DNA from 4 places in the Halanaerobaculum tunisiense genome. Region 3 is predicted to be linked to each of the others. Evidence: riboswitches for the same ligand, from Rfam matches in the RefSeq annotation. Region 3 holds a riboswitch; each other region holds the start of a gene.
What was found. Region 3 has a riboswitch for S-adenosylmethionine ahead of ACYQ3D_RS09370 (methionine ABC transporter ATP-binding protein). Riboswitches for the same ligand answer to the same signal wherever they lie in the genome.

Region 1 (4,976 bases), on a different contig from region 3:
TAAATCAATGACCTCAAAACCGTTATTTTGGAGCATAATCTTAACAATATTCTTCCCAATATCATGAATATCTCCCTTAACGGTAGCTAAGAGGATAGTACCTAAATTTTTTTGTTGATCTGCTTCAGCCAACAGGGGTTTTAGCTTAGAAAATGCCTGCTGCATTGTTTCGGCTGCCATCATTAACTGAGGTAAGAAATAAGTTCCTGCGTCATATTTATTACCTACTTCTTTAATTCCGGGGATCAAAGCCTGATTAACAATTTCTAAAGCAGAGCAGTTCTCTAAAGCTAGTTCTAGTTGCTTATTTATATTATCTTTAGCCCCTTCTAATACAGACTGGTGGATCTGAGTTACTAGATCACTATCTTCTGGATCATTTTCCTGGGCTGGATCTTTAGTTGTATCTGTTGGTTGATTAGTATAGGCACTTAAATATCTATCTCCGGCAGGATCACGATTTACTAATAAGTCACTAGCTTTTAAAGTAGCCTGCATAGCTTGACTAGTAGGATCCATAATAGGAGCATTTAATCCAGCTTGAATAGCCATAGCTAAATAGGTGGTATTGACTTGTTCTCTAGCTGGTAGACCATAGGAAATATTACTCACTCCTAATACTGTAGCTACTCCTAACTTCTCTTTAATCAACCGAATAGCCCGGATTGTTTCTTGGACTTTATCCTGTTCAGCACTAGCTGCTAAAGCTAAAGTATCAATCCAGATGTCTTTTCGCCTGATCCCAATTTCTTGAGCTTGCTGAACAATTTTTTGAGCGATCTCTAACCGTCCTTCAGCAGTGGAGGGGATCCCATCTTCATCTAAAGTCAATCCTAAAACTGCTGCTCCATACTTTTTAGCTAAAGGTAAGATTTTATCCAAACTATCTTGTTCACCAGTTACGGAATTGATTAGTGGTTTCCCAACAACTTGTTGGAGTCCTGCTTTTAAGACTTCTTGATCAGTTGTATCAATAGAGACAGGTATATCAGCTACATTATGGACTGTTCCCAGGGCCAACTTCATTGCCTGCGCTTGATCAATTTCAGGTACCCCAACATTAACATCTAAGATATCCGCTCCAGCTTTTAGTTGTTGAGTAGCTTCTTGGGCCACAAGCTCCATATTTTGCTTAGCTAATTGAGTGGATAATTCATCGCGACTAGTAGGATTAATCCGTTCGCCAATAATCCGCGTCGGTAGATTATCACTAATAGTTACCGTCTTACTCCGGCTAGCTAATTTAGCTTCTGTAGAAGTCGTCCTTTTTTTAGGTTTAACTTCTGTTACTTGCTCTTTAACTAATTTTATGTACTCCGGAGTAGAACCACAACAACCACCAATTATATTTGCTCCAGCCGCTATAAAGTCAGAAATATAATCGGCCATTTCCGCAGCTGACATAGGGAATACAGTTTCATTATTTTCATCTAAGATTGGTAAGCCAGCATTAGGCTGAACACACAGAGGAAGATCGGTATGTTGGCCCATAGCTTCTATAATATCAACTAACTTAGCAGGACCTAAACTACAGTTAACCCCTATTATATCTGCTCCTAGCGCTGTAAAAACAGTAACTGCTGTCTCAGGGTCTGTGCCTGTCATTGTCTTTAGCTCTTCTTCATAAGTTAAGTTCACAATAACAGGAAGGGAGGTGGTCTCCTTAACAGCAATCACAGCTGCTCTTGCTTCCTGTAGGTCAGTCATTGTTTCAATATTAATCAGATCAGCTCCAGCTTCTGCTAGAATCTGGGCTTGGTGGGCGAAAGCATCATAAGCTTCTTGAAAGGATAGTTCCCCAATTGGTTCTAGTAATTTACCAGTTGGCCCAATAGAGGCTGAAATAAAGGCTTCACTAGCTACTTCTTGGGCCAACTTAACTCCTTGGCGATTAATCGCCTTAATTTGGTCTGCTAATCCATACTCAGCTAACTTAAATCTATTGGCCCCAAAAGTATTAGTCTGGATTAGATCGCTACCTGCTTGGAGATAACTCTGATGGATCTCTTGTAGTACTTCCGGGTTGATTAAATTAAGTTCTTCAGGGCAATCGCCTACCTGAAGTTCTTTCTGTTGTAGTTCGGTACCTAAGGCACCATCTAATACTAAAATCTGTTCTTCTAATTTATCTACTAGACTACTCATCTACTATATACTCCTTTCGTTATTAAAATTCAGAATTGACAATTGATAATTGAGAGTTAAAAACCATTTTTTATAAAATTTTGGTTGTAAATATATTTATAAATTTGATGTTATTAGTTTAATTATCAATTATCAATTCTCCATTTTCAATTATCAATTATTATAAATACAACTTTCCAATTCACAATTCCTACAATCAAAATCACAACCTGCCTGCTCAGTTTCTTCTACTCCTAAACCAATCAAGGCTGTGATTGATTTTTGGGGTTGTAATAAAAAACTTTGGTTAGTAGTAATCCCTAAATTTGCCCCGGCTAATAAATTAAGTAGTTGGGGCTGGATATCCAAAGTGGAATCTCCGTAGCCTGGGCTATACCTCATAGTTAAATAGGGCAGGTCTCTAGCTAGAGCCTCTTGTTTAATCTTATGAGTTAATTGATTAGCTGCCTCTTCTACTGCCACTGAACCAATGGCATCTAAAGTAGTTGCTTTAGTAAGTTGGCCCTGAGCAAAGAGTTGTTCTACTTTCTTTTCTATTTTATCGCCAATAGTTACTGCTAAGAGAGCAACTGCTTCTTGGTTAGCTAATAAGTCAGCTATATCCTGGCTTTGAAAAGTAAGTTTTCCTTGCGCCAGATTGACTTTAGCTTGGTTAATCTCTATTTTTTCTAAGATGATATACTTTCCTCTAGGTTCTAATAAAGGCCTAGCATAATCTATAGTATTAACAATCATACTTTCTATTTTGGGACTTGATTCAGTCTGTTCTTGGTAACCTAACTCTTGTTTTACATCTTCTGTAGGAATTTTAACTGTTATCTTTTGGCTAATAATTAACCCCTCCATTAAAAAAACCTCTTCTGCTGAGAGAAGAGGAGTTATCATCTTCCCTTATCTCTCAGAATTACCCTGCAGGAGTTGGCACCACTGTAGTATTTTAAAGTTTAAGTTTAAGGCTGAGTTTAAGCAATAATACTTCTGGCTCAAACTTAATCTTAAGCTCAAACTAAAATTTACTACTGGTTGCCGGGCTTCATCGGGCCAGTCCCTCCACCTCTCTGAATAAGGAATAAATTTTATTTAATTATTATCCACAAGTATAACATCAAATTTAAAATTTGTCAAAATAAAATTTTTTTCAGATACTTAATGCAATTTTTATTTGTAATTTATTTTAATATATATTAAAATAAAAATATGAGAATTAAAATTGGAAAGGAGTTATTAGCATGCAAGGAAAAATACTAGAAATAGAAAATAAAGAAGAAACTATAAAAGTTATGAAGGCTCTTAGTTCAGAATCAAGAATAAACATTTTAGAACTTTTAAACAGCCATGAAATGAACTTAAATGAAATTTCTAATAAGTTAGATATGCCACCATCTTCAGTTACTGTTAATATAAAAAAATTAGAAGAAGCTGGATTAATTAAAGCTCATTATAAACCAGGTAGTCATGGATCACAAAAGTTATGTTCACGCACTTATGATAGTATTTTGATTAGATTTTTAGACTCGAATGTTAATTTTAATGCTAATCTTGTCAAAGTATCAATGCCAATTGGTAATTATAAGGACTTTGATATTAAACCTTCTTGTGGAATAGCTACTAAAGAGGGATATGTAGGTATCCTTGATGATGAAAGGTCTTTTTTTGAACCAGAACATAGTAATGCTCAATTACTATGGTTTGAACAAGGATATATAAAATATAAGTTTCCTAATAATTTACCTGCTAATTCTACTACTAAGAAATTAGAATTAAGCATGGAGATCTGTTCTGAAGCTCCTGGTTTTAATAAAGAATGGCCTTCTGATATTACAATTTGGATTAATGGCATTGAGGTAGGAACTTGGACTTGTCCTGGTGACTTTGGTGAAAAACGGGGCAAACTAAATCCTAATTGGTGGAATGCAGGATTAACTCAATATGGTTTATTAAAAGTGTGGACAATAGATGATACAGGTACATATATTGATGGCAAACAAATATCAAAGAAGAAAATATCAGACTTAGATATTCAAGAAAACAAATTTATTAATTTCAAAATAGGAGTTAAAGAAGATGCTAGAAACGTTGGTGGAATCAATCTTTTTGGGAGTAAATTTGGTAATTATGAACAAGATATTATAATGCGTTTGCATTATGCTTATAAGGATTAATTATTAATTCTTTACTAGATTATAGATTTTATTTATGATCTAATAATATTTTTTATTTTAATATTTACTAAACTTAGTTGAGGTGGTGATTTAATGAAAATTAATAAAGAAAGATTTGGGAAATTAAAAAATGGAAGAGAAGTATTTAAATACAAATTAATAAATAAAAAGATAGAAGTGGATATACTTAATTATGGGGGGGGATTATAACAGGAATTTATACTCCCGATAAGGAAGGCAAAATGGAAAATGTAGTTTTAGGTTTTGATAATATAACTGCTTATGAAGAAAAGTCACCTTATTTTGGAGCTATAATAGGTAGACATGCAGGAAGAATAGCCAATGCAGAATTTACTTTAAATGAAAAAGTATATAAATTAGCTCAAAATGATGGTCAGAATAATCTCCATGGTGGATTAATTGGTTTAGATAAAAGAATCTGGGAGGTAACAGAATTAGAAAGTGGAATAGAACTAACTTATTTTAGTCCTCATTTAGAAGAAGGTTTTCCTGGAAAGGTAGAATTTAAAGTAAGATATTTATTACAGAATAATAAATTAATTATAGAATATAGCGGTAAACCTGATAGAGAAACTATTATTAATTTAACTAACCATACCTATTTTAATTTGTCAGGAGCTACTAAAAGAGATATATTAGATCATAAAT
Region 2 (4,976 bases), on a different contig from region 3:
GTCATCCTGGAGTTGATCCAGGATTTTTATTTTGGATTGATAAATTTAAAAGGAGGATTAAAATGGATATTAGAAAAATAACCAACATAGGGGTATTAGTAGCAATGTCACTAATATTAATGATAGCAGTTCGATTTCCATTGTTTCAACCATTTTTGATTTATGAACCAGGTGATATACCACTTTTAATTATTACTTTTTTATACGGGCCAATTCCAGCTGTAACAGCTACAGTAGTTTTATCAATAATGATGTCTTTATTTACAGGGCTAGGAGGCCCTTTTGGAGCTGTTATGCATTTTTTAGCTACTGGCTGTTTAGTTGGAGTAGCAGGGTATATTTATAAAAAGTTTCATAATATAAAGGGAGCTATTTTAGGACTAGTTTGTGGATCTCTTACTATGACAGGGGTTATGAGTATAGCTAATTTAGTTTTAAATCCTATCTTCTATGGAATTCCATATGTGAAGACACTTAAGATGTTACTACCAGGAATTATCCCCTTTAATTTAAGTAAGGCATTTATCAACTCAGGAGTTACATTATTAGTCTATAAAAGATTAGCCAATTTCTTACGAAGAAGGGGTTTATTATATTCTACTGTCGATTCAGTTGATAATGTTTAATAAAACAAGCTATATTATTAGGGGGAGCAAGAGATCATTTTATTTACTAAAATAATTTTGATATAAAGTGTAATTTTTGTAGTGTATTAGGTAAGAGCTTTCTCACTCTTATCTAGTAGTTAAGAGAGGAAATACTCTATAGCAATTAAGTTATGAAAAATGTAGTATATTTTGTATAATATTTAATTACTTAATAAAACTAATCATAGCATCGATTATATAATTAGGTGATTAGATGAAGAAAAAGATAACTGCAAATCAAGTGTTTTATATCTGCTTAGCAATTGTTTTACCAACACTTATTTTAACAGCAGCTGCTGGATTAGCTGAAGACGGCAAGCAATTAGGCTGGGTATTAGTTATGGTAGCGGGGGGATTGGGAGGTATATTACAGTATTTCACTTTAAAGTTGAGTTTTAATTTTTCTAATCAAACTATTGTCCAAGATTGTAAAAAGTTATTAGGGCCAATATTAGGGAAATTAGTAGTTGTGCCTTATATGATTATAATTTTATATGATGCAGGCTTTATATTATTTGAAGAGGCTTATTATATTAAATTTGTGATGCCTAGTATATCCTATGGTTTTATTTATCTGATCTTAAGTGGGTTGGCAGTTTATTTAGTCTATGTAGGTATTGAATCGCTAGCAAGAGTTGTTCACTTAGGTATGATAGCTGTGCTTGCTATGATTATGATTTCTTTTTTACTTATACTTTTAAACCCAGGTGTATTGGATTTTAAGCGTCTGCAACCAGTAGAATTTGATCTGCTGACAATAGTGCGAGGAAGTATCTTTCCTAGTAATTGGTTTTTATTAGTTCCTAATTTGTTATTAATGCTCAAGCCTTATTTTAAAGATAAATCTAAAGTTATTTATTATAGTTTAGGGAGTAATTTAGTTATTCAATTAATAACTATTATGTTATATATATTGTCTGTAAGTTTGTTAGGGGTTGATTTAGTTGCTAATTTGACTTTTCCTTTTTATGATATAATTAAATTTGGTATTAGAGGATTAGAAATTATTGTTTTTTCAACTTGGGTGGTTGGAGCAGCATTAAAATTAGGTATTTTTTATTTTGTTGGTCATAAAGTAGTTGTAGAGTGGTTTGAACTAAGAAATGATAAAAGTATTATTATTCCTATTGCAGTCTTTATTGGTTCATTTTCTTTATTTCAATATAAAGACGTGTATTTAGAAGCTATCATAAGAAATATTGTTTTTGCTGAAATAATTTATTTTTATTTACCTTTACCGATCTTATTTATGATAATTTATTTATTCTTAGGTAATAAAGCAGGCAGAAATTAATTGGTGATTGACATAATCTTGTGGTTATGATAGGATTATAGTGACAAAAAAAGAATAAGGTAATGCATCACGAGTAGTGGAGGGACAGGCCCGATGAAGCTCAGCAACCGCCTATTTAGGAAAGGTGCTAATTCCTGCCAGATCACTGGGGAGATGTATTAGTCAGTTTGCTATCTCTCCTGTATTTAGGAGAGTTTTTTATTTGATTTTTTTGATATAAAGTGTAACTTTATAAAGTTACACTTTAATCTCTGCAATCTTAAAATTCATTCCGGAAAGCTTGCAAGTAAGCTTTTTTCCGAACTAGCTGTTGAATTTTTGTTAGTTATTTTTTATTAAAAAGTGAAACACTATTAGATCTCGTTGTGGAGAAAGGAGTTATTAATATGACAGAGAGAAGTTTTTTTACTTCAGAATCAGTTACAGAAGGACATCCAGATAAAGTAGCAGATCAGATTTCTGATGCTATTTTGGATGCTATTTTAGCTAAGGATCCCCAGGCTAGAGTAGCTTGTGAGACTACAGTAACTACAGGGATGGTACTAATTGCAGGAGAAATTTCTACTGAATGTTATGTAGATATTCCTAAAATTGCCCGGAAGACGATTAAGGATATCGGTTATACTAGAGCCAAGTATGGCTTTGATGGGGCAACTTGCGCTGTATTAACATCAATTGATGAACAATCACCTGATATTGCTCAAGGAGTTAATGAAGCACTAGAGGCTGAAAAAGGAGAAGCTGAGGAGATTGGGGCAGGAGATCAAGGTATTATGTTTGGCTATGCTACTGATGAGACAGAAGAATTGATGCCGTTGCCGATTACCCTATCTCATAAGTTGGCCCGGAAGTTAGCAGAAGTAAGAAGAGAAGGACCACTGGATTATTTGCGACCTGATGGTAAGACACAGGTAACAATAGAGTATGAAGATGATCAACCAGTGAGGGCTGATGCTGTGGTAGTTTCGACTCAACATCATCCTGATATTGGCTTGGAGAAACTAAGAAAAGATGTGATTGCTGAGATAATCAAGCCTGTAATTGCTGATGAGTTGTTAGATGAAGATACTACATATTATATTAATCCTACTGGACGTTTTGTAATTGGTGGTCCCCAGGGAGATGCTGGCTTAACAGGTAGAAAGATAATCGTTGATACCTATGGGGGTAGTGCTCGTCATGGGGGAGGAGCTTTCTCTGGTAAAGATGCTACTAAAGTAGATCGGTCTGCTTCTTATGCAGCTCGTTATGTAGCGAAGAATATAGTAGCTGCAGGCTTAGCAGATAAATGTGAAGTACAGCTATCTTATGCTATTGGAGTAGCTCAGCCAGTATCAATTATGGTTGATACTTTTGGTACGGCTAAGATTGCTGAAAGCAAAATTGAAAATTTAATTGAGCAGGAATTTGATTTACGGCCGGGGCAGATTATTACAGATCTTGCTTTAAACCAGCCTATCTATCAGTCTACAGCTGCTTATGGTCACTTTGGTCGGCCTGATTTGGATTTACCTTGGGAACGGACTGATAAAGCTGTTAGTTTAAAAGAAAAAGCAAATTTATAAGTTAAGTGATGCCGCCTGTTAGTAGGGCGGTATTTATTATTTTAAATATCGTTTTAAGTGATACTTTCTGGCAATAGCTATTAGCTGTCTGCTATGTGTCGTGTGCTATGAGCTAATTCAAAACCTTTAAAGAGATTTGAACTGTATTTATGATTTTGAATTTGCTCACGACTCATAACTCATAGCACACAGCTAATCAGGAGAATAATGACTATAGACTGTATTTGTTGTAAACTATAATAAAGGGAGGGATAAGGTGCCAGAAAAATTAGAGATTCTTATGATGTTTGATCATGATTTTACTACTCAACAATTATCTAGTCTGGAAGAATTAGATTCTTCAATTAAGCTAACAGAGGTTGGACCAGGTCAGGTTACTAGGGAGCTGATTCAGCAGGCAGAAGTTATTTTTGGTTGGCCAAAGGAGGAGCAATTAGCAGAAGCTAAAAACTTACAGTGGCTACATTTACCTAGTGCTGGAGCAAGTGAGTTTGTTGACCGGGATTTGTATCCTAATCAAGATGTGATTTTGACTAATTCTAGTGGGGTGTATGGTCTTCCGATTGCCGAACATGTGTTTAGCTTAATTTTAGCTTTTAATCGGAATTTACCTCAGTATCTAGAACAACAAGGAAAGAAAGAGTGGCAACCTTTAGAAGTTACTAAAGACCTGGCTAAGTCTCAGTTAGGAATTATTGGCTTAGGAGATATAGGAACACAAGTTGCTTGGCGAGCTCATGCTTGGGGAGCTAGAGTAGTAACAGTAGAAAAAAGTGTGGATCAGGTACCGGATTATGTTGATCAAGCTTATGATACTACAGGACTTAATCAGGTTTTACAGGAGTCAGATTATATAGTATTAGCTTTACCGATCACCGAAGAAACAAAAGGTTTAATTGGAACTGAAGAATTGCAATTGATGAAAGAGGATGCTTTTCTTGTTAATGTTGGTAGAGGAGGTTTAATAGATCAATCTGCTTTGCTACAGGCCTTAACTGAAGGTTGGATAGCAGGAGCTGGATTGGATGTTACTACTCCGGAACCATTACCTGAGGATAGTCCATTATGGGACTTATCAAATCTGTTATTAACTCCTCATCATGCTGGGTCTTCACCAACTAATCGAGTTAGAAGTTTCAATATCTTTAGTGAAAACCTAAAACATTATCTACAGGGAGAAGAATTGGAGAATGTAGTTGATTTTGAGGAAGGTTACTAAAAGTTAGAAAGTTGGCCCGGGATCTCCCGGGCTTTACCCTTGGAGATTGATAGTAGGTTGTAAGGTGTTTTGTTCTTTGAAATAACGACCTTGTTCTAAGAAAAGTTCAGTTATTTCTAATTGTAGATTTTTTAATGTAGGCTGAGATACTAATTTTTGTGGTTCAGTTTTATTTGCAATCCATTCAGTTAATTTTTTTCTTGTCTGTTTATAGGTAGCATTGATTAATTTATGACTATCAGTAGGTAAAG
Region 3 (4,976 bases):
TGATTGGTTGTATCGGGCTTTAATCTTCTTAGTTGTTTCCTGTCCTTGTGCTTTAGTTGTCTCAATTCCTTTAGGATTCTTTGGAGGAATTGGTTCCGCTTCTCAACAAGGGGTATTAGTTAAAGGAGGTAATTATTTAGAAGCCTTAAATAATGTTCAGACAGTTGTGTTGGATAAGACAGGTACTCTAACAGAAGGTGTCTTTGCTGTGACTAAGTTGGTTCCAGAAGAAGGTTGGTCAGAGGAAGAACTGTTAGAATTAGCTGCTCAGGTAGAGACTAATTCTAATCATCCAATTGCTGAATCAATCTTAGAAGCTTATGATGGAGCAGAAATCAGTAGTGAAGATATAGATAGTTATCAAGAAATTGCTGGTCATGGTTTAGATGTGGTTGTAGAGGAGAAGGAAATTTTAGCTGGGAATCATAAATTAATGGAAGCAGAAGGAATTAGTTATTCTTCGCCAGAAGAATCAGGAACAGTAATTCATGTAGCTTGCGATAGGAGCTATGTAGGTTATATTCTGATTAATGACCGGATTAAAGAAGACTCTGCCGAAGCAATTGCTGGCTTAAAAGAGCTTGGTGTAAAAAAAATAGTTATGTTAACAGGAGATAATCAGCAAGTAGCTAGCAGTGTAGCTGAGCAGTTGGATTTAGATCAGTATTATGCTGAATTATTACCAGATGATAAGCTAGCTGAAGTAGAGAACTTGCTTACAGACCAAAGTGATAGTGATAAGTTAGTTTTTGTAGGAGATGGTATTAATGATGCTCCAGTGTTGGCTAGATCAGATATTGGTGTTGCTATGGGAGGTTTAGGCTCTGATGCTGCTATTGAAGCAGCTGATGTTGTGCTGATGAAGGATCAACCATCTAGTTTAGTAGATGCTATTAATGTAGCTAATTTCACTCGGAAGGTCGTCTGGCAGAATATTATTCTAGCTTTAGGGATTAAAGGTATAGTGTTACTTATGGGGGCTTTTGGGATGGCTAGTATGTGGCAGGCAGTTTTTGCTGATGTAGGTGTAGCAGTTTTGGCTGTTTTAAATGCTATGCGGATTACAAGATCTGAATTTTAGATGAGTTCATTGGTTATTATATTTGATTATTAGCTATAATTTTTATATACTAAAAAAAGAATTCTTAATTAGGGGGATTAATAATGAAGAAGACATTTAAACCAGATGGTGTATGTGCTCAAGAAATTAAGTTTGAAGTCAATGATAGTGGAATTATTGAGGAAGTAGAATTCATAGGTGGTTGTAGTGGCAATTCAACTGGTATAGCAGCTTTAGTAGAAGGAGCTAAGGTAGAAGAGGTAGCAGCTAGATTAGAAGGAATTACTTGTAGAAATCAGACTTCTTGTCCTGATCAATTGAGTCAAGCTTTACAAGAGGTATTCTAAAACAGCTTGACTAGATCTTCCCTTGGATAGCTCTTGACAAGTTAAGACTCAACTGTTATGATATTTATAACTTAATTGAAATTTAATAGAAATCTCTTATCGAGAGAGGTGGAGGGACTGGCCCGATGAAGCCCAGCAACCAGTACTTACTTTTATAAGTACCCGGTGCTAATTCCTGCAGTTATTCCTGATAGATAAGAGGGGAGTTAATTAACCTCTTCTCTTATGGGAAGGGGAATTTTTATTTTAAATATAAATTAGTTAAATTTAGTAAATTAGAAGGAGTAGATATAGCTATGATTGAAGTTCAGAATCTAGATAAGATATATCACAGTGAAGAAGGTCCAGTTACAGCTTTAGAAGGAATTGATTTAGAAGTTACAGCAGGAGAGATTTTTGGAGTGATTGGCCCGAGTGGGGCTGGAAAAAGTACTTTAATTCGTTGTCTGAACTTACTAGAACGGCCAACAAGTGGCCAAGTTATTGTCGACGGAGAGGATTTAACAGAATTAAGCACATCGCAATTACGAAAGGCACGAAAAGAGATAGGAATGATCTTCCAAAACTTTAATCTGTTACAGTCACGTACAGTGGCAGAGAATGTAGCTTTTTGTTTAGAGATTGCTGGTAAAGGAAAGAGAGAAATAAATCCTAAAGTAGAGGAGTTATTAGAGTTAGTAGGACTGGCAGATAAGGCTGATAACTATCCTAGTCAGCTAAGTGGTGGTCAACAACAGAGAGTAGGGATCGCCCGTGCTTTAGCTAATGATCCTAAGGTGTTGTTGTGTGATGAGGCGACATCTTCTTTGGATCCAGAGACGACTCATTCGATTTTAGAGTTACTCCAAGATATTAATCACCAGTTAGGGATTACTATTGTATTAATTACTCATGAGATGGAAGTGATCAAAGAAATCTGTACTCAGGTAGCAGTCATAGAAGAAGGGAAGATTGTAGAACAAGGTGATATCCTTAATATCTTTACAGCTCCTCAAGAACCAGTAACTAAGAATTTTTTACAACGAGTAGTTAATGCTAATGTTCCCGAGGAGTTATTATCAAGAGTAACTGTTAATAATCCTGATCAAGGAAGATTAATCAAGATCAGCTTTACTGGTGATTCAGCTGGGGAACCGATAGTCTCTGATTTTGTCCATACTCATCAAGTTAATGCTAATATCTTATACGGTAATATTGATAAAATTCAGGGAACTCCTTTTGGAACTTTAATTATCGAGTTAACAGGAGATAGAGAGCAGATTAAAACAGGAATTGAAGATCTTCAACAACAGGAAAAAGTTAAAATTGAGGTGATTGAAGGTGCAGAATCTATTAGTTTATCTAACTAAAAATATGGGCTTATTATGGGCAGGAATCCAAGAGACTATTTATATGGTTGGTGTATCTATGTGTGTAGCTGTCTTATTTGGTATTCCTTTAGGAGTAGGGGTAGTGGTTACAGATAAAGAACATATTCTGGAGAATAAGTATTTGAATCTAATTTTGACTACTATTATTAATATTACTCGGTCAATTCCTTTTATTGTTTTAATGGTAGCCTTGATTCCCTTCACCCGTTTAGTTGTAGGGACTTCAGTTGGTACTACAGCTGCTATTGTTCCCCTTACTATAGCTGCTATTCCTTTTGTAGGTAGAATTGTAGAGAACTCGTTAAAAGGGGTTGATAATGGAGTTATAGAAGCTGCTCAATCTATGGGAGCTACTCCCTGGCAGATTATTAGTAAGGTTTTATTACCAGAGTCTTTACCATCTTTAACTTTAGGATTAACTATTACAGGGATTACTCTGATTGGTTTTTCAGCTATTGCAGGAGCAATTGGAGCCGGTGGCTTAGGTGATATTGCAGTTCGGTATGGTTATCATCGGTTTCAGACTGATGTTATGATCAAGACGATTATTTTATTAATTATTCTAGTCCAGTCAGTCCAAAGTTTTGGTAATTGGTTAGCTCAAAGATTAGATCATAGTTAAAGTTAGTTAACAGTTTACAATTTACAGTTAGAATAATTAGTAAATTATAGGTTTTTAATTAAAAATTTCAAACTGTAAATTATATAAAATGAGGAGGAGAGAAGATGAGAAAAAGAATTATTTTAGCAGTAGCTGTTCTATTGATAGCGACATTAGTAGTAGGTTGTGGAGGAAGTCAGGAAGCAACCCAGGAAAAAGAAAAATTAGTAATCGGGGCTACGCCAGCTCCCCATGCAAAGATTCTAAAGCAGGTAGTTAAACCTTTATTGGCTGAAGAGGGAATTGAATTGGAAGTCAAAGAATTTACTGATTATGTGACACCTAATCTTGCTTTAGATGACGGAAGTATTGATGCTAACTACTTCCAACATGTGCCTTATCTGAATAACTTTAAAGAAGAGCGAGACTTAGATTTAACTTATTTAACTAAAGTTCATTTAGAACCAATGGGCCTTTATTCCGAAGAAATTAGTGATCTTAAGGAGTTAGAGCCAGGATCTACAATTGCTATTCCTAATGATGCAACTAATGAAGGAAGAGCTTTATTACTATTAGAATCTGCTGATTTAATTGAGTTAAGTGATGAAGCTGGGCTAAAGGCTACTCCAGTTGATATAGTGGAGAATCCTAAGGATCTCCAATTTGATGAATTAGCAGCAGCTCAATTACCTAGAGTTTTAGGGGATGTTACAGCAGTAATCATCAATACTAATTATGCTTTAGAAGGCGATTTAGTTCCTACTGAAGATGCAGTTATTATGGAAGGAAGCGATTCTCCATATGGAAATGTTTTAGCAGTTAGGAGCGAAGATAAGAATAATAAGTTACTTAAAAAATTAGCTGCTGCTCTTACTTCTCAAGAAGTAAAAGATTATATCCAAGAGGAATATGAGGGAGCAATTGTGTCAGTATTTTAACTTAGTTAAGCATGCCTTGCTACAAAGGCATGCTTTTTACTTTAGGTGATTGATGTAAATTCTACCTAGCAAAAACATGTTTACCAATTCTACGGACTACCTGTCTAGAATAGATCCAGCGGGAAGTAACTTTAGCAGGGTTATAGTAATAAATACAACCATAGGTTGGATCCCAACCCCGTAGGGCAGCTAAAGTAGCTCTGATAGTTCTTTCACTAGGGGAATGGCTCCAAATATATCCTCGGGCTACTGCTGTAAAGGCCCAGGGCTGATAAATTACCCCAGATGCTGTATTAGGAAATTTTGGATCTCGGACTCGGTTGAGGATTACAGCTCCTACTGCTACCTGTCCTACTAGCGATTCTCCTCTAGCTTCTGCGGAAATTGTTCTAGCCATCAATCTTGTTTTAGGTGCTAGTGACCAAAACCACCATGGAGTATATGCTTCACTTTGTTCTATGTTTTGCTGTGTCTGAGAGTAATAGACTGCAGCTCCTACACTAATAAGGGCTAATATTACAATAAAAATAATTCCTTTTTTCATAATATCCTCCTTTAGAAGCTTCTTGTTATTAGCTTGTACTTTGCTTTACTCTAATATTCAAATTAATAATAAATTATCTAGATACTAATAATTATTAATAGAACTAGAGGATTTAG
Region 4 (4,976 bases), on a different contig from region 3:
CGCAAGCAAATTCAAGAGTTCCTTCAATTTGCCAAACTTGTTCGCCACAAAGTTCATCATTGTCATCATCATCTAGTTCATCGACCTCATCTACATTAGCCCCAATAACTCGAAGGGTACCATCTTCGCCAAGACAACTAGCACCACAACCTATACAAACAGGTACAAAGTCATCTTCCTCTAAATCAAAGTCTTCAGGATCAACACAGATTAAGTCTTCAGAGCAGACAGCTGCTTGAGAACCTGCTTCTGGAGCAGATTCACTAACTACACATAAACTTACTATGGTCTTAATACAGCCTCTGATTGCTAGTTGAGTTACTGCAATTTCTCCACAAGTTTCAGTTTCTAAGGCACAAGAGATTTCTAGACAATCAAAACAGCCGTCTACAAAATAAGCAGCTAGATCAAAGTTTTCCGCGATATAGTCTTCTTCATCATCGTCAGGTATCTCAAAACCTTCGGGGATAACTAAGGTGCAACAAAAAGGAATCTCTTCACAGTCTTCACATTCGTCTAAATCTGGATCTAAGTTGCCTTCGGGACAACTTCTATTTTGACTCATATTTCCTCCTCCTTTTAATAAAATGAAAGAAAAAGTGTGGGTTGCCCCACACTACTAATTAGTCATTTACAGGTGCACAAGCAAATTCAAGAGTTCCTTCAATTTGCCAAACTTGCTCGCCACAAAGATCATCATTGTCATCATTATCTAGTTCATCGACATCATCTACATTAGCCCCAATAACTCGAAGGGTACCATCTTCGCCAGGACAACTAGCACCGCAACCTACACAAACAGGTACAAAGTCATCTTCTTCCAAATCAAAGTCTTCAGGATCAACACAGATTAAGTCTTCAGAACAGACAGCTGCTTGAGAACCTGCTTCTGGAGCAGATTCACTAACTACACATAAACTTCCTATTGTTTTAATACAGCCTTTGATTGCTAGTTGAGTTACTGCAATTTCTCCACAAGTTTCAGTTTCTAAGGCACAAGGGATTTCTAGACAATCAAAACAGCCGTCTACAAAATAAGCAGCTAGATCAAAGTTTTCCTCGATATAGTCTTCTTCGTCATCGTCAGGGATCTCAAAACCTTCCGGAATAACTAAGGTGCAACAAAAAGGAATCTCTTCACAGTCTTCACATTCGTCTAAGTCTGGATCAGGAGTACCTTCAGTACAACCACCATTTACTTGTTGAATCTCTAAATCTTCTTCAGCCATTCTTTCTCCTCCTTGGTTTTTACTTGTTTTTAGTGCTGACTCTGCACGTTTTGTTGACTCATCTTCGTTTAGTAAATTTTGATTTGTTTCTTTAGAAGAAGGGTAAATGATTTCCATAGGTCCTACTATAGTTGTTTGATTGTCTTCAAACTGTTTGCTTTGTAATAAACTTTTTACATCTACAAAATCCATTCTATCCCTCCTGTTAAATTACTAATATATATTATGCAATTCAGGAGTGAACTGGGATTTATCTTTTTGTTAAATGGTCTTTTTTCCGATGAGTCACTATATAATATGGTGTATAGAAAAAAATGTTAATAATAGATTATATTTTTTGATAAGTATCATAATATCTTAATAAGAAAAGGAGGAAATAGATTATGAATGTTAGTTTTATTAAAAATCATTTGTTAGGAGTGGAGGTGACTATCTATACTATGGGAGGGCAAGTGATAACAGGGGAAATTATCGAAGGGTCCGCTGATAATGAACAAGAAATTGTAATTATTAAAGATGATACAGAAGACTATATAATTGTTAATGTCAATGCTATAGAGATGATTAAGTAGGGTTGACAGTTTTATTAAAGTATGTTACTATTATTTAAAATCAAATATTTGACTCTTATCAAGAGTGGTGGAGGGACTGGCCCAAAGATGCCCGGCAACCCCCAATAGGGAAGGTGCCAATTCTTGCAATACCTAAGTGTATTGAAAGATAAGAAGAGTAATTAACCTCTTCTTATAAGAAGAGGATTTTTTATTTTATAATCAAGGGAGGTATTACCAATGAGTAGTCGCGAAGAAGAGTATAGTTTTGAGACTAAGGCGTTACACGGAGGTTATGACCCCCAGGAAGATAGTAATAATTCAAGAGCAGTTCCTATCTATCAGACAACTTCCTATGAATTTGATGATGCAGATCATGCTGCCAGTTTATTTGCCTTAGAAGAAGAGGGGAATATCTATTCTAGGATTGGAAATCCTACTAATGCTGTGTTAGAAGAAAGATTAGCTAACTTAGAAGGAGCAGAAGCGGGATTAGCTACATCATCAGGTATGGCTGCTATTGATTTAACAGCTTTAACTTTGTCTGATGGACCTGGAGAGATTGTAGCTTCTAAATATATTTACGGCGGTACATATCATTTATTCTCCGAAACTTTACCTAAGTATGGAATTGAAACCAACTTTGTTGACCCTCATGAGATTAAAAATTGGGAACAAGCAATTACTGAAGATACTAAGTTCTTATACTTAGAATCTCCAGGTAATCCTACCTTAGATGTAGTTGATATTGCAGCTGTAGCTGAGTTAGCCCATGAACATAATTTAAAGTTAGTAGTTGATAATACCTTTAATACACCTTATCTTTGCCAACCACTTAAATTAGGTGCTGATATTGTAATTCATTCTACTACTAAGTATATTGGAGGCCACGGAAGTTCTATTGGGGGAGTGATAGTTGGCCCACAAGACTTTATTGCTAAAGCTAGAACAGAAGGATATCGGGATACTGGACCAGCTATGAGTCCTTTTAATGCTTGGTTATTTATCCAAGGGTTAGAAACACTATCTTTAAGAATGGAAAAACATTCTCAAAATGCTTTGAAAGTAGCTAGTTGGTTAGAAGATCATCCGCAAGTTAAATGGGTTAGATATCCCGGGTTAGAGAGTCATCCCCAACATCAGTTAGCTGCTAAACAACAACGAAATTTTGGAGGAATGGTCTGTTTTGGTATCCAAGGTGGCTTTGCAGCTGGTAAAGATTTAGTTAATAATGTTCAACTTTGTTCCTTATTAGCTAACATAGGAGATACAAGAAGTTTAATTATCCACCCTGCTTCTACTACCCATGAACAATTATCTGCAGAAGAACAACAAGATGCGGGAATTACTGAAGATTTAATTCGGGTTTCTGTAGGGATTGAAGATCCAGCAGATATTATTGCTGATTTAGAACAAGCTTTTACTCAAGTTAAGTAATTTAAGCCCCCATCTGGGGGCTTTTATAGTTTAGAAGGGAGTTAAATATTAACAAATGAGGTCTGAATATAAATTATTGTTAACGGGGAGTATCATTGCTATAATAAGTATATTAGTAGTTATAGTAGTATCTTTTCTCCAATCCAATCCTATAACTAGTTTCCAACTTAGTGATACTTTATTTATAGAGTTCTTATTATTATTTACTGCTGGAATTTTTCTTTATTGTAAAGATAAAGTTTTATTTAAATTTGGACAAAATAAGACTAAGGAAGAAAGGGATAAATCGCAACAAGGATTAAATTTGTTAATTATTAGTCTGCCTATATTTATTATCAGTATTGTAGTTTCTTTGTTTTAAATAATAGAGCTAAGCAGGATAAATCACAGGTTATATTTAAAGATGTATAAAGAGGAATTATAATATTTAGCTAGAAAGGATGATAGGATGTATCCCTTAAAATTTGAACCAGTTTATAAAGAAAAAATCTGGGGTGGTAGTGCTTTAGCTACTGAGTTTGGTAGAGATTTATCTAGTGATTCAATCGGAGAAAGTTGGGAAGTTGCTGCTCATAAGAATGGTAGTAGCCAAATAACTAATGGAGAGTTTGCTGGCCAAGAATTAATGGAGGTTATTGAACAAGCAGGGGTTAAAATCTTAGGAGAGGAAGCACAAGCAGAAGATTATCAAAAGTTTCCTTTGTTAATCAAGTTACTGGATGCTAATGATAAATTATCAGTTCAAGTTCACCCCGATAATGAATATGCAGCTAGGCAAGAAGAAGGAGAATTAGGGAAGACAGAAATGTGGTATGTACTTACTGCTGAAGAGGGTGCTAAGTTAGTTTATGGTATCCAACCTACAGTTACTAGAGAGAAATTTGCTGCTGATATTGAAGCTGGAGAATTAGAAGGGGATTTGGTAGAAGTTGAAGTGGAAGCTGGTGATGTTTTATTTATTCCTACTGGGACAGTTCATGCTATAGAAGAAGGGATTTTACTAGCTGAAATCCAACAGAATTCGGATACTACTTATCGAGTTTATGATTGGGATAGAGTAGGACAGGATGGAACATCGCGAGAATTACATATTGATTCTGCTTTGGATGTGATTGAATTTGGGAATACGCCACCTAGTAAAGTAGAAGGCTTAGAGATAGAAGAAGCAGGAGTTACTAGGGAGATGTTAGTAGCTTGTCCTTATTTTATTACCGAGACATTAGATATTGATGATAGTTATCAAACTAGTGCTCAAGGAGATAGATTTTATGTTTTAATGGGCTTAGAAGGAGAAAGCAATATAGTATATCAAGATGGTAATATAAGTTTAACTGCAGGAGAGACAGTCTTGATTCCAGCTAGTCTAGGTAATTATGAGATTGAAGGTGATTGTAAGATATTAAAGTCTTATAGACAAGATTTAGTTGATTTAAGATCTAATTTAGAAGAACTAGGATATACAGCTCAAGAAATAAACCAGATAGCAGGTTTATAATCTTTAATTATTTATGAGGTGATTAGATGACTAAAAAGAATCCATCAATTATATCTGCTTTAATGATAGTAGGAGTTAGTATATCAATCTTAAGTTATGGGATTTTACAATTAGATGTAGCTCCACACATTCCTTTATTGTTAAGTAGTAGCTTAGTAGCTTTATTTGCTGTTTTTAAATTGGATTATTCTTGGTCGGAAATTGAAGATTTTATACTGGAAGGAATAAATATAGGATTAAGTTCAATTTTAATTTTAATGGTAA

Region 1: it holds a riboswitch for S-adenosylmethionine, as region 3 does, so the genes downstream of both, ACYQ3D_RS08980 (hypothetical protein) here and ACYQ3D_RS09370 (methionine ABC transporter ATP-binding protein) in region 3, are expected to answer to the same signal.
Region 2: it holds a riboswitch for S-adenosylmethionine, as region 3 does, so the genes downstream of both, metK (methionine adenosyltransferase) here and ACYQ3D_RS09370 (methionine ABC transporter ATP-binding protein) in region 3, are expected to answer to the same signal.
Region 4: it holds a riboswitch for S-adenosylmethionine, as region 3 does, so the genes downstream of both, ACYQ3D_RS08815 (O-acetylhomoserine aminocarboxypropyltransferase/cysteine synthase family protein) here and ACYQ3D_RS09370 (methionine ABC transporter ATP-binding protein) in region 3, are expected to answer to the same signal.

What each region holds. Positions count from the first base shown of each region.
Region 1 is NZ_BAAHYI010000009.1:60,684-65,659, reverse strand. It holds gene ACYQ3D_RS08985 (homocysteine S-methyltransferase family protein) at 1-2,145, opposite strand, end outside; gene ACYQ3D_RS08980 (hypothetical protein) at 2,299-2,991, opposite strand; SAM riboswitch class I at 3,034-3,214, opposite strand; gene ACYQ3D_RS08975 (ArsR/SmtB family transcription factor) at 3,375-4,307, shown strand; gene ACYQ3D_RS08970 (aldose epimerase family protein) at 4,550-4,976, shown strand, end outside.
Region 2 is NZ_BAAHYI010000003.1:78,547-83,522, reverse strand. It holds gene ACYQ3D_RS03410 (ECF transporter S component) at 63-626, shown strand; gene ACYQ3D_RS03405 (GerAB/ArcD/ProY family transporter) at 862-1,941, shown strand; SAM riboswitch class I at 2,003-2,101, shown strand; gene metK (methionine adenosyltransferase) at 2,328-3,506, shown strand; gene ACYQ3D_RS03395 (D-2-hydroxyacid dehydrogenase) at 3,763-4,725, shown strand; gene ACYQ3D_RS03390 (hypothetical protein) at 4,759-4,976, opposite strand, start outside.
Region 3 is NZ_BAAHYI010000010.1:33,672-38,647, forward strand. It holds gene ACYQ3D_RS09360 (heavy metal translocating P-type ATPase) at 1-1,081, shown strand, start outside; gene ACYQ3D_RS09365 (TIGR03905 family TSCPD domain-containing protein) at 1,165-1,407, shown strand; SAM riboswitch class I at 1,501-1,608, shown strand; gene ACYQ3D_RS09370 (methionine ABC transporter ATP-binding protein) at 1,704-2,756, shown strand; gene ACYQ3D_RS09375 (methionine ABC transporter permease) at 2,761-3,399, shown strand; gene ACYQ3D_RS09380 (MetQ/NlpA family ABC transporter substrate-binding protein) at 3,504-4,316, shown strand; gene ACYQ3D_RS09385 (cell wall hydrolase) at 4,378-4,860, opposite strand.
Region 4 is NZ_BAAHYI010000009.1:23,579-28,554, forward strand. It holds gene ACYQ3D_RS08800 (hypothetical protein) at 1-565, opposite strand, end outside; gene ACYQ3D_RS08805 (hypothetical protein) at 624-1,421, opposite strand; gene ACYQ3D_RS08810 (DUF6897 domain-containing protein) at 1,613-1,801, shown strand; SAM riboswitch class I at 1,854-1,956, shown strand; gene ACYQ3D_RS08815 (O-acetylhomoserine aminocarboxypropyltransferase/cysteine synthase family protein) at 2,021-3,217, shown strand; gene ACYQ3D_RS08820 (hypothetical protein) at 3,273-3,578, shown strand; gene ACYQ3D_RS08825 (type I phosphomannose isomerase catalytic subunit) at 3,666-4,712, shown strand; gene nhaC (Na+/H+ antiporter NhaC) at 4,739-4,976, shown strand, end outside.